DNA from 2 places in the Bacillus silvicola genome. Region 2 is predicted to be linked to the other one. Evidence: riboswitches for the same ligand, from Rfam matches in the RefSeq annotation. Region 2 holds a riboswitch; the other holds the start of a gene.
The links. Region 2 has a riboswitch for FMN ahead of ribD (bifunctional diaminohydroxyphosphoribosylaminopyrimidine deaminase/5-amino-6-(5-phosphoribosylamino)uracil reductase RibD). Riboswitches for the same ligand answer to the same signal wherever they lie in the genome.

Region 1: another riboswitch for FMN. It lies ahead of ACP6L7_RS04815 (ECF transporter S component); the one in region 2 lies ahead of ribD (bifunctional diaminohydroxyphosphoribosylaminopyrimidine deaminase/5-amino-6-(5-phosphoribosylamino)uracil reductase RibD).

The regions. Positions count from the first base shown of each region.
Region 1 covers NZ_JBNGVC010000001.1:912,165-915,541, forward strand. The annotation lists gene ACP6L7_RS04805 (YpbB family protein) at 1-408, opposite strand, end outside; gene ACP6L7_RS04810 (ferredoxin) at 690-938, shown strand; gene ACP6L7_RS04815 (ECF transporter S component) at 1,210-1,788, opposite strand; FMN riboswitch at 1,952-2,091, opposite strand; gene ACP6L7_RS04820 (hypothetical protein) at 2,339-3,025, shown strand; gene ACP6L7_RS04825 (peptidoglycan DD-metalloendopeptidase family protein) at 3,196-3,377, opposite strand, start outside.
Region 2 covers NZ_JBNGVC010000012.1:1,068,041-1,071,417, reverse strand. The annotation lists gene ribBA (bifunctional 3,4-dihydroxy-2-butanone 4-phosphate synthase/GTP cyclohydrolase II) at 1-197, opposite strand, end outside; gene ribE (riboflavin synthase) at 210-854, opposite strand; gene ribD (bifunctional diaminohydroxyphosphoribosylaminopyrimidine deaminase/5-amino-6-(5-phosphoribosylamino)uracil reductase RibD) at 836-1,948, opposite strand; FMN riboswitch at 2,259-2,402, opposite strand; gene ACP6L7_RS17420 (CDGSH iron-sulfur domain-containing protein) at 2,593-2,799, opposite strand; gene ACP6L7_RS17415 (YqkC family protein) at 3,087-3,332, shown strand; gene ACP6L7_RS17410 (alpha/beta hydrolase) at 3,343-3,377, opposite strand, start outside.

The DNA of each region.
Region 1 (3,377 bases), on a different contig from region 2:
AAATTTCGCATTTGCCTGTTGTATATTCGAAATGGTTTGAACGATTAATGCTAATCTCCTCCAAAACGTTTCACCTATTTCACCATAGTGTAAACCATGTAAATACGTCGGAAAGGCAAATTCATCTTCCCATTTGTTTAATTGCATATTACCAGCAGTCGTTAACACGTATGTATTATCATGTATAGATTGAACTAAATCCGTCTGTAACAACTTTGCAACTTCTTGATCATAATCAGCTCTATTTAATGATTTATAAATCCCAAACAAAAAAGAAATTTGAAACATATTCCCATCTTGTAATGTTTGCGACGATCTCTTTCCTTTTAACAAATAATAAATCGAAGAAACGGTTCTTTCACCATTCAATTGTTTTAAACAATATAATAAAGTATATTGTAGCTGCATTACCGCTTCCACCTTTCAGTCTAACTTCATTCCTTTTTCAATACGATCGCATTTAACTTATCATATTCACACTACATGCTTGTATATATTCTATTGTATCAAACGAAATAACATTTAAGTATTTTGAAAATCTTATGAAATAATTCAAAAACAAGTTGACACCCTAATTGATAAGCATTATCATTATAATTTTATGTTGAAAAGTTTTAAAAACCGTTTTACAATAAGGTTATAATTTTTTGACGAACTTTTCACATACATATTATCAGGAGGGAAAAAAGATGGCAAAATATACAATCGTTGATAAAGATACTTGTATTGCATGTGGTGCTTGTGGCGCTGCTGCACCAGACATTTATGACTATGATGATGAAGGTATTGCATTTGTAACATTAGACGATAACCAAGGTATCGTTGAAATTCCAGATGTATTAATTGAAGATATGATGGATGCATTCGAAGGCTGTCCAACTGACTCGATTAAAGTTGCTGACGAATCATTTGATGGCGACTCTTTAAAATTCGAATAGTCTTTTATTAACTTCAAAAAATACCCCTCATATGGATGAGGGGTATTTTTTGTTTTCTATTTTCATTCTACTTAATAAAAAACCATTAGTAGTCCATACTACTAATGGTTTTATTTTACCCCGCATCAACGGGCAGTAAGACCCCTACCTCAACAACGAAAGTAAAGAAGTTAGGTGAGGGTCGGGCTGCCCGTAAATGCCCGATAGGTGAAGGCTAATAATCAGCGGGGGATGAACAAAACCCTCACTGATTAAAGTTTCACTTTATATTTTATGCATTATTCATTTTTGCAAACACCCATACTTTCAGGCGTGAGAATAACACTACAAATACAATTGTCACTACAATTCCTTTAATCAAATTAAATGGTAAGATTGCCGTTACAACCGTTGTTTTTATAGCATCACTAGACATAGCTGGTGAATTTAAAAACCAAGTGTAAGCTGGGAATATGATGATGTAGTTTAATACACTCATGATTAACGCCATTGTAATTGTCCCTAGCATTAATCCTGTCGTTAAACTCTTTACAGTACGATACTTTCTAAATAAGAAAGCCGCTGGTCCAATAAATAAACATCCTGCAATAAAGTTTGCAATTTCTCCAACTGGCACTCCCGTTAAACTTCCTTGAATCCCGTAATGTAAAATATTTTTTATCGCTTCTACAATTACTCCTGCAATCGGCCCAAAAATAATCGCCGCAATTAAAGCTGGCACATCACTAAAATCAATTTTTAAAAATGGCGGAAGCCCTGGGAATGGAAAATCCAACATCATTAGTAAATACGCAATACTACTTAGCATCGCTACACTCACCATCTGCACTACACTGCTTTTTTGTTTCATCTTTCTCTCTCCTTTTCCATCGATCTTCTCATGGAAAGTGGAAAGGTTCTGCTATGCCTATTTTTTCATAGAACGAAAAAACCCTTTGCGATTTACACAAAGGGAGAATTTTAAGGCACATCAAACAGACGTTCAAATATTTATCTTTTTTGAACGCTTGAACCTCCATCTTCTCCCATCCAGACTATACTGTCGGCTTTGGAATCACACCAAATCCTGCCTTAACGGCTCGCGGGCTTAGAACGAAATTATTAACTGTTCATCACCGCCGGTCGGGATTTTCACCCTGCCCCGAAGATAGACCGATATTCTATTTTCCACTTCATTATACAACAACATAATCGTATTGTGAACAAAAAAAGTGTAACTTATTAAAAATAAGTTATTAATTTTATATAACCAAAGATACAATCAATATATTTTACAATACAACCCATATTTTTTATAATTCGGTATTTCTCTTATGAATCCCCTAGTCATATATCGTTAAAAGTGATAAGATGTTGAATTGTTAAGATAAGAACATTTTCTGAGTTATGGAGGAAATGTCATGAAGAAAGATAAAAGACACTCTATTCGAGAAGCAATGAAAAAGAACTTAAGAAAAGAATACTTTTATTTAAAAAAAGAATTACTTTTCTACTGTCCAATTGATCTAGGCACATTCTCACAAGAGACATACTACGCTACTTTTGACCAAGATGGCATAAGTATTTATCAGTACGATAAAAAAACAGAAAGTAAATTAAAATTGTGCGAGCGTCATCCATGGAAGAGTTGGAATAAGGTAAAAGTTGATCACTATTTAACAACTTCTCAATTTATTTTCCAAGGTGAGCGAAACTGGATTTTATCCCTTTTCCAAAAAGGAAAAGAAGCTCAAAAAATAATTGAAGAACATACATCTTTACAAATTGAAGTTGTTTCCCGTCCTTTTTCCAAGAAACTTCCTGGTTTCCGTTCTAATACACCATTGAATAAATACATCGGTAGCATTTGTTACACTGCACTTATTGCATTTTTATTAAAATGGATGATTCCATTTCAAGCACCACAAATCGCCCTGTATTCTCTTTCAATTGGCTTTATGCTTCTTGGTTTACTTTGTCTTACAATTGGTCTAATCGAACCAACTATCGTACTATTCCGGACAAAAGAAAAAACAAGAACAAAAGTCTTTTACTTATATAGCTACTTAGCTATTTCTGGATTTATATGTGTCTTTATTTTTTGGTAAAAGAAGCCGTCCCAAAAGATTTTTTGGGACGGTTTTTCGTTAGGAATAGGTTACTCTTATCTTCGTACGTTATTGCTAAGTCAACATTTCTTGTCGAAACATCGATATAAATTCATTTACTATCGTATTCTCAAAAATCTATTCAAAAGTTATACTTTGGGAAGTTTCCTTTACTTAACGTATAGTTGTTGGTTCGGATAGATTCGCTCTTGTCGTAATCCATTTCTCACTTTGATTTCCTCAACTGTCATACTAAATCTTCGAGCAATACTAACTAAAGTGTCACCTTTTTGTACAACATATAATGATGATGACACGACTTGATTTTTTTGTTCATTTAAAACAAGCAACG
Region 2 (3,377 bases):
CGTTCTGCGTATTTCTCCGTAATCGGTACGCAAACGAGACCACGACCGTGTGTAATCATAAAATTAATCGTTTCTGGTGTAATGTACTCTGCTAAAGCAATAAAATCGCCTTCATTTTCTCGGTTTTCATCATCACATACGATAACGACTTTTCCTTGTTTTAAATCTTCTAGAGCTTCTTCAATACGATGAAACATTGTGCTTCCCCCTTATAGAAATCCGTTTTCTTGTAAAAAGCTTTCGGTCATTGAATCTGTTCTTTTTGTGGGCTTTGAAATAAAGCGTTCAATATATTTTCCAATCATGTCACACTCAATGTTTACGATGTCCCCGGCTTTTTTTTCTCCGATTATAGACTCGCTTACTGTGTGGGGGATGAGTGAAATTGTAATTGAAGATTCGTCTATATCAAATATTGTTAAACTAGTGCCATCAATAGCAACGGATCCTTTATGCAAACAATAGCGTAGTAATTCATCAGAAATTGCTATTTTGTAATAGATGGCATTGTAATGTTGTTTTTTAGTTAAAATCGTACCGATGCCATCGATATGTCCGGTGACGAAATGTCCACCGAATCGTCCGTTTGCAGCCATTGCCCGTTCTAAATTCACTTTGGCACTTGGCTTTAGCATACGAAGTGATGTTGCTTTCATTGTTTCAGGCATTGCATCAACAGTGAATGAAGTAGTCGTAAAAGTAGTTACTGTTAAGCAAATGCCGTTAACTGCGATACTATCACCTAATTTGATATCTGATAAAATTTGATTTGCGTTAATAGTTAGCTTCATTGCTTCACCACTTTGAGTCATGCTTGATATCGTTCCTAACTCTTCTACGATTCCTGTAAACATTCTGTCACCTCGCTTTTTAAGGTTGCAACAATTTTTATATCATTACCAATTTGTTTCATCTCTTGAATTGTTAAGGAAAGTGCATCTTGTAACTTCGAAAAACCAGCTCCGCCAAATAAGGTGGGTGCATCTTTTCCACCAATTAATTTCGGGCTAATATAGGTCACAATTTCATTAAAACTATTTGTTTTTAAGAAGTTTGCATGCACCGTTTGACCACCTTCAACGAACAGAGAAAGAATTTGTTTCTCACCGAGTAGGGATAGGACATCTTGTATTTTAATTTGCTGTGTTTTCATTTGGTATACAACTATATTGTTAGATTCATAAGACGCTATTTTCTCTTTATTTACATCCTTACCGACAATAATCCATGTCGGAGCTAAGCCATCTGTTATGACATGAGAAGATGGCGGCGTTCGTAAGTGGGTATCTAAAATAACACGTATAGGATGTTTACCTCCGTTTAGAATTCTTGTTGTTAAATGTGGATTATCAGTTAAAACTGTATTCACACCGACTAAGATAGCATCATGCATATGACGATATTGGTGAACATCAGCACGTGCTTCTTCACTTGTAATCCACTGGCTTTCACCAGTTACAGTAGCTGTTTTTCCATCTAAGCTCATTGCTGTTTTTATTGTTACAAAGGGACGTTTCGTTTTCATATAGTGAAAAAAGTATCGATTTAATAAAGTTGCTTCCGCCTCAAGGACACCAGTAGTTACCTCGATTCCTGCTTCTTCTAATCTCCTTTTTCCATTACCAGAAACGAGTGGATTGCAATCAAGGGTAGCAATTACAACCCGCTGGACTCCTTTTTCAATGAGTAATTCACAGCAAGGTGGTGTTTTTCCAAAATGGCTACACGGTTCAAGTGTTACATAAACGGTAGCACCTTTTGCTTTTTCACCAGCCATATGAAGTGCATGAACTTCAGCATGTTCTTCACCAGCGCGCAAGTGAGCCCCCATTCCTATGATGTTTCCATCTTTTACAACAACAGCACCAACCATAGGATTGGGACTTGTTTGGCCGGTTGTACCTTGTGCTAACTGCAAGGCAATCCTCATATATTCTTGATCTGTCATTCTCTTCACCTCTCCTGAAAAAATCAAAAAACCCCAAGGATATAAAATCCTTGGGGTTTGGGAGACGTGATTTCTAGAAATATAGTTCGAATACGAAAGTATAGGAAAGAAACCTAACGATGACTGATATTTTGGCATAAGGAAAAAAACCTAGCAAAATATCAAATTCTTTCAACGCTAGTCGTATCTTTTTATTTCAGTATAGAAACATAAGTATACAAAATAAAACATATATAAAGGTTCAAAATGAAACTTTAAAAATATGCATACTGAAATAAAAGTGTATTCGCTATATAAAATTACTAGAAAACATATCCTTCTCCCATCCAGACTATACTGTCGGCCCTAGAGTTTCACTAGATCCACCGTTTTCGAGTTGAAAACGGGTCACGGACTTAGAAGTTTGCACTTCATCACCGCCGGTTGGGAATTTCACCCGACCCCGAAGGATGTTGTTTGCTCAAATTATAGCACAAAAAAAATAAAAGGCTAGAAAAAAATATTCGAATGTGAAGAATTGTGTGAAAATATATGTAGGCTGGAATGGGGAAAAAAGTATGAGAAATGTTGTAAGGAGAAGGGATATAACGGAGTTGCTAAAAAGAAAAAACATGCACAAAAAAATGTGCATGTTACGTACAAAACTATTCTGCTTCTGGTGCTCTAACAACAGACTCGAATTTGCCTTTATGCGAAGCATCGCAATAAGGCATGTTTTTCGATAAACCACAACGACATAAAGAAAATGCTGGTTTTGCTGGGAATAGATTCCCTTGTGAGTCAACTAATTCCACGTCCCCTGTAACGCGAAAAGAGCCATTATCATTTATTTTAATTTGTACTTTTGCCAACCTTATCCCTCCTTCCCAAACGCTTAATCCCATCATATAATCAGGGAGAGTACTTGACAATATAAAGTGAAACTTTAATCAGTGGGGGGCATCCCCCACTGATTATCAGCCCGCACCAATCGGGCGTTTACGGGCAGTTAATCTCCCCCCTTACTTCTTTGCCTAAGCCGAATTTTGAGGTGGGAGTCTTACTGCCCGCAAATAGCGGGACAAAAAGAGCACTTTGTTTGAGAGAGAAGAGAGTGTTATAATAGTTTTTATAACTGACTAGAGTAAGGTGACGAAAGATGGATAAAAAATTACGAACACTACAAAATATTGCAAATGAGCGCACGTGGGCATCATTTTTGAATGATAATCATCCATATAGTTTACTTCATTGGTCAATCGCAGGTGTAGGACAAGAACCGAAAGATGTTTGGTTACTGCAAGATGAGGTGACCTTTCAAACGACGGAATTTCCGACGCTAGATGAGGCAATAAAGTGGATTTCTGAAAATATGGAACAAGTTACAGACGTTTTAGCGCAGTAAAAAAACAGGCTTATGCAAGCCTGTTTTTTGTTTCTTTTACATAGG